2 linked regions of the Desulfopila inferna genome follow. The protein of the gene in region 2 interacts with the protein of the main gene of each other region in a pairwise test. Links are inferred from orthologs where the notes say so. Each region holds a gene or a part of one and is shown on either strand. Other genes may lie near its edges. The genes, in order: JWG88_RS06750 and ndk.

Region 1 (3,154 bases), on a different replicon or contig from region 2:
GCTTGGCAGCGTAGTTAAGTATGGTGTCCAACTGGATGGTCATTTTCTCGAGTTCATCCTCGCTTAAATTGAGTCTGGCCAGATGGGCAACATGTTCCACTTCACTTCTGGTAATTTTCATAATTTTTCCCGCAGGACAGGTTAATTCTTAGGTAAGGTGTATTTTCCAAAAAAATCCTCGGTGAAAACTGAGCTCTTCAAATTGTAATGAACAATAGTTTTCGAAAAGACTTCAACTGTATCCCGGTCAAACTGGGTTCCCGAACAGGAATGCAGCTCCGTCAGCGCCTCTTCCATATCCATATTTTTTCGATAATTTCTCTTGGAAGTCATGGCATCATAGCTGTCGACAACCGTCAGTATTTTGGTAAGCTGGTCCAGTTGATTTCCGTGCATTCCGTCAGGATACCCTTTGCCATCTATTCGTTCATGGTGATGCCGAATGATGAAACGTTCTCTCCCCATGAATTTTAAGGGCTTGACTATATTGGCTCCGACACTGGGATGTTTTCTGATAAGTATCCATTCTTCCTCGGTTAACTTGCCGGGTTTCTGAATACAGGATAGATCTATGACCAGTTTGCCTATATCGTGAAACTGGGACGCCCTGCGCAAAACAAGTTGATCCTCTTCTTTTAAATCCATGGCCCTGCCGAGCACAGCAGCGTATTCGGTCACCCTCATGGTATGACCGGCTGTGTAGTAATCCTTCTCCTCCATGGCGTTTTGCATGCTGCTCATCAACTGGACGGTTGCTTTTTCCAGATTCTCGCTGTAGGTGAGAAGAAGTTTATTCTGTTCCTCAAGCATCTCGGCTTTTTTACGCACATCATCTTCCAAGGCCTCTCTGTAGAGCCTGTCCTTGATGACATACATTCTCTTCTCTATGGCACGCCTTATCTTGACATTGAATATATCTAGATCTTCTATGGGCTTGGTCAGAAAATCATAGGCGCCCAGGTTTATCGCCTTGACGGCATAATCCATAGAACCAGCACCAGTTAAAAAGAGGACCGGAATATCATACTCCATCTTGTTGAGCTGGCTAATGGTGGCAAAACCATCCATGCCCGGCATATTGATATCCAGTATAATAACATCAAAACTATCATTTATGACCTCCATTACTCCACTGCCGTCCACCACTGTTTCTACCCTATGCCCAAACATCTCCAATATTTTGGACACGGTATTGCGGACCATCGGATCATCATCGGCAATGAGTATCTTGGCTTTTTTGTTCTGCAAAATGACCCCTTAAAGGAACAATACCTCACCATTCAGCCGAAGCCGGGTGGCATAAATAATTATATAATATTTCAAAACTTTACTGACCTTTATTAAATGATGATCGAATATCACCTACTCCTGCTTTTTCTCTGAAACCCGACAAAAGAAGGCCTGGGAGAAGGGTGAAGTTAAAGCCGCTCTCACTCTACTGTTTCCTTCTTTTTTTTTCAAACTTTACCTTAGCCGCCAGAGTAAACACCATTTTTACAATCTTTTTGCCTTTATCGTTCTTTGCTCGGTGACGATGTAGTCCAGCAATTCATCGTGCGGCTGGATCGGGGCTTCCTCAACCATCTGCATCTCAAAAGCAAGTCCTATCCGCACGGCAAAAGGTATTTTTTCCAGAAAACGATCGTAATAACCGCCTCCATAGCCAAATCTCGCCCCTCTCTCGTCGAAAACCGAACCCGGTATTATAACTACATCTATATTAAAAGGATCTGTCACGTTATTGCGTACGCGTTCTTCATTGGGCTCCGGAATATTACAATATCCCGGCACCAGATCTCGGGACAGATCCTCAATGTGTATAGCCTCCATTCTTCTTTCCGCAACATGCGTTATCGGAACCGAGATTTTTTTGGAATTCTTTAATAACTCTTCTATCAACCAAAGGGTACTCACCTCGCTGCGAAAGCTCACATAGATGAATATATTCAGTGCGCTTTGTATTTCATCGAGGCTCAGTATCTTTTTTTCTATTATTCGGCTTTTTTCTGAAATTTCTTCAATCGTGAGGCTGTCTCTCTGTGCAAGTTTCTCTTTTCTAATTTCTTTTGCATAATTCATATTAATCCCTTTCTTTTATTAATGATCTCGTTCTAAGTTACCAAAGACGGACTCTGCTACAAGCACCCTGTACGGGCATAAACTCCGAATTCGAGAAAGCTCTATCTCCTGGGTGTAGAATCGAGCTTTTTACAAGCCCATCTTTATTCATTTACTTGACATGGTCGTAGACTTTAAGTAGCTTTTTTGTACCCTGACAAGCCGGATTATAAAAAAGCCTGCTTTTGGTTTGAGTGCATCTTACAAAACAATGACATCGAGATCATATGATAATAGGTTACGAAGTTACTCCAAACAGGTCCATAAATGCAAAGGATCTTCACAGTCCTCTGCCTCTGCTCAGACTTAAAAAAGAGTTGGCACTCATGCATGCTGAAGAAATATTGCAGATAGACTGTACGGATGCAGGCTCTGGCAATGACATTGCCAATTGGTGCTCAAGAATGGACCATACCTTTCTGGGTGAAAAACAAGAACCTGAATATACCAGCTTTTTCGTTCAGAAATGATAGTTCGGTAAAAGTCATTGGAGTTGCCGCGACGGACTCTTTGACAAGCACCCTTTCGCGCCTTAACTCCGACTTCGGGATGAATCCGTTGTGTGCGGAAAATCTGAAACGTAGGAAAATACTTGCAGTAGGGCGAATCGCCATTTCAGATATACAACGACGTATATCGTGCTTTTTATGGATCCATCAAAAATTATCCTTTATTAGATTTTCCATAACAGCATCGTGAATGCGAGGTCTCATTTCTTGTATTTTCCTCTTATCAGCGCCACAAATAACCCTGTTTGTCAGCAGAACTATCAATATTTTCTTTTTCAGGTCAATCCAGAAAGAGGTACCGGTAAACCCCAGGTGGCCTATTGTCTGGGTGGAAAAATATTTTCCACTTGAAGGAGACTCTCCGGTTACCACATCGAATCCAGCTACCCGGTGGTTATTGTTCTTCCTGTTGAGGATATAGAGCAGATCATCTCTCTCATAAGATGGATGATTACTTCTGCCGAGATAGTTTAAGAGGATATCTTCACACAGATGCATAATTCCCCCGAGGGTCGCGAAAAGCCCTG
Region 2 (3,207 bases):
ATGGATTCCATGTTCGGGTATAAAAATGAGGTATATCTCTACTTTGGCTGGGCGCCCGCTCGGCTTGACGATGTAGCTAACTTCATACCGGCACGCCTCAGTGGGCTGGCCGTTGTCCTGACCTCATTTCTGATGGGGTATGACGGAAAAAACAGCTGCAGAATTTTTTTTCGCGATCGGCACAATCATTCCAGCCCGAATGCCGGTCATACCGAAGCCGCACTTGCCGGCGCCCTCGGTTTTCAATTCGGCGGTCCCTTAAGCTATTTTGGTGAGATAGTGATAAAACCATTCATCGGCGACGACACAGAAAGAATTTTGCCGCATCACATTATCGAGGCGAACAGGATTATTCTGACTGCGTCATTTGTATGTATTTTTTTTCTTCTGCTCGGTAGAAATATTTGCATTTGGGCAACGATGGTTTTATGATGCGCGGCATATTTGGGCTTTAAAAATGAAAGATTATCTCTCACGTTGCCTTTTTGGATCTTCTGTAAACTCAGCATCTTGCAAGAAAACATTTGTTTAAAGGTCTTAATATCCCTCAACGGGGTACTGTAAAGAGTCCAGTTCAGCTGGGTGATATTTTAAACTAATCCATAAGCTTTGAACTATTTGTCCATAAGGATATAATTATATAGGTGCTTTAATCTGCCTGAAAGATTTTCCACAATGAATTACCACTCATCCTGTTTTCCTTATTTTTCTTAACATGATTATATTATTTCGCATATTTATAGTCATCTGTATTTGTATGTACTGTCCCTCGGTATTTGCTGAGGATAATGAGGATTTTTCTGAAAAAACTCAAAATGATTTACAGGAAGAAGGTCTTGATGTGACAAAAATTGATAAAGAACTGGTCGAACAACTGTCCACGGAAGAGCAGGAGTGGTATAACAAGTTTCAAAACGGTCTTATGTTCTTTTCCGGCTGGAAAGAAATTTCTGAAGAGATTCTTACCTGCCTTCCCATGGAAGAAAGGCCGGAGGCGCAACGTCTACTAGAGACACTGGGCATACGTATCGGAACGGAATGGTCGAAGGACAATACTGAAAGAAAAATAGATACCGACCAACTCCAGACTTGGGGCGACAAATTACGTGAGGCACGTAAAAGTGGGGCGCAGCAGCTCGCGGATACGGTAAACAAAATCACCATCGAAGTAAATGATATTCTCGACCCGGGTTTCAATGAAAATATCGCCTCGGACTCTCCATAAGAACTCCTTAACCTGATGCTCCATTTTTCCTGTTATTAAGCTTGACTTCCAGGAGGTCGGATGCTAGAGGTTTTCCGGTCATACACAATTTTTTTTGATTTAACTTCGGAGGGAAGAATTATGGAACGAACATTTGCAATTATAAAGCCCGATGCTTTCCGTGCCGGCAACGCCGGAAAAATATTGGCACGCATCTATGAGGAAGGTTTTACTGTAAGGGGATTAAAAAAACTCTATCTAAGTAAGGTTGAGGCTGAGGGATTTTACTATGTGCACAAGGATAGACCGTTTTTTGCCGAACTTACCGATTTCATGAGCAGCGGACCATGTGTGGTCATGGTTCTTGAAGCGGATGGCGCCATAGGGAAATGGCGGAAACTGATGGGGGCAACTAACCCGGACGACGCAGAGGAAGGGACTCTGCGGCGACAATTTGGAACTTTTGTCGGAGAAAATGCAACACACGGTTCCGATGCACCGGAAACCGCGGCATTTGAAATAGGGTATTTCTTTTCCGGCCTGGAACTGCTCTAGTTGTTAAATAAAAATCTGATTACCTCTGAACTCAGCATCCCGGCTCAGAACGGGATTGCTCTTTCAGCGGGAAGCCATAAACTCGTACACGAGGGCTTCTCTGCAGCCGTCCGGGCTGCAGAGACCCGTGAACAGAGCAGTCCCGATTCTGAGCAGAGGATTCAGGGTAATCAGGAATAAAAAATGGTAATTGAGGGGCTCGTAAAAGCTTTCACTTGAAAAATCAGTTGCCATTTTTTTTATTCAACACTTCGCACTCCAATTCCCCCTGATGGAGGTGCACATTGATGACGGCTCCTCTTTCTACCTGATCAGACCTGGTTATTATCACTTTGCCCCCTGCCGGAACTCCTTCTTTGCTCACTATTGAATAACCGCGAGATAAAATAGAAAGCGGGCTCACCGAATCCAGCAGGGCAGCCTGCCTGATGAAACTTTCCTCTTTACGTTCAATAGTTCGATGTATTCTGGCGGAGAGCTGATGGCGAAGATGGAGAAGCTTCTGTTCCTGATGGGTTATTTTTTGAAGCGGCGCCTGGTTGCGCAGTCTGTCGACGGTATTTTCAAGCTTGGCAGTCAGATGTGATATCTTGCGTTGAATACAGTTGGATAGAGAAATAGTCTGATAATCGAGCTTAAGATGGTAATTTGCCAGAAATAAATCCAGATCACCGATTATTCTGCGCAGATTGCTAATTTTTTCTTCATTTTCTCCAAGGCGACGCTGCATCTTTTCCATCAGAAATTGTTTATAATTACTGAAAACCTTCGCAAGGGCACCGCTGTCCGCTATAATTGCTTCCGCCGCCGCGGTTGGTGTATGAGTGTGCAGGTCTGCACATAAATCGGCAATGGTGATGTCGGTGTCATGACCAATTCCGCTGACAACGGGAAGGGTGGCCTCATGGATTGCCCGAGCAGTCCGCTCTTCATTAAAAGACCAGAGATCCTCCAGTGAGCCTCCGCCTCGTATTAGAACAAGGACATCTGCATCGGTTGAACAACAGGCCATTTCAATGGCGGCGGCTATTTCAGCGGAGGCATTTTTGCCCTGTACGGTTACGGGAATAATGGAAATTTTTCCCCAAAATTTTCTCATTGAGGCTATTTTTAAAAAATCCCGAACTGCGGCCCCGGTGGGAGAAGTGACCAGGGCTATGTGGTCAGGGAATGCAGGGATCGCTATTTTATTGTCACTATGAAAAAGACCTTCTGCTGAAAGCCTTCTCTTGAGCTTCTCAAATTGTATCTGCAGATCTCCGGTGCCGGTAAAATCCATGGTATCAACAATGATTTGATATTCCCCGCGCGGTTCGTACACCGAGAGTTTACCATGACAGATAATGGATTGACCTTCCTTGATTTTCCCGGGCAGATATCTCTGCTGTCCCTTGAAGAGAACCGCCTTTATCTGGGCATCGCGGTCTTTCAGAGTAAAATACATATGT

Evidence for each region.
Region 1: the proteins of ndk (region 2) and JWG88_RS06750 interact in binary tests that used the Escherichia coli proteins (3 or more experiments, as listed by UniProt). The link is inferred for Desulfopila inferna from one-to-one orthologs.

What each region holds. Positions count from the first base shown.
Region 1 is NZ_JAFFQE010000002.1:623,172-626,325, forward strand. Bases 288-3,109 are described here. They hold JWG88_RS06750 (5-formyltetrahydrofolate cyclo-ligase), read right to left. Parts: upstream 2,080-3,109; coding sequence 1,495-2,079; downstream 288-1,494. Other genes in these bases: JWG88_RS06745 (HD domain-containing phosphohydrolase), read right to left, coding at 288-1,248; JWG88_RS06755 (sulfurtransferase TusA family protein), read left to right, coding at 2,346-2,588; JWG88_RS06760 (serine hydrolase), read right to left, coding at 2,775-3,109. Outside these bases: Asp-tRNA(Asn)/Glu-tRNA(Gln) amidotransferase subunit GatC, read right to left, coding at 1-121; more of JWG88_RS06745, read right to left, coding at 142-287; more of JWG88_RS06760, read right to left, coding at 3,110-3,154. UniProt on the Escherichia coli protein: Involved in the removal of 5-formyltetrahydrofolate.
Region 2 is NZ_JAFFQE010000001.1:303,616-306,822, reverse strand. What follows is about bases 178-3,052. They hold ndk (nucleoside-diphosphate kinase), read left to right. Parts: upstream 178-1,345; coding sequence 1,346-1,759; downstream 1,760-3,052. Other genes in these bases: xseA (exodeoxyribonuclease VII large subunit), read right to left, coding at 1,983-3,052; JWG88_RS01230 (hypothetical protein), read left to right, coding at 842-1,225; cbiB (adenosylcobinamide-phosphate synthase CbiB), read left to right, coding at 178-432. In the rest of the region: more of cbiB, read left to right, coding at 1-177; more of xseA, read right to left, coding at 3,053-3,207. UniProt on the Escherichia coli protein: Major role in the synthesis of nucleoside triphosphates other than ATP. The ATP gamma phosphate is transferred to the NDP beta phosphate via a ping-pong mechanism, using a phosphorylated active-site intermediate.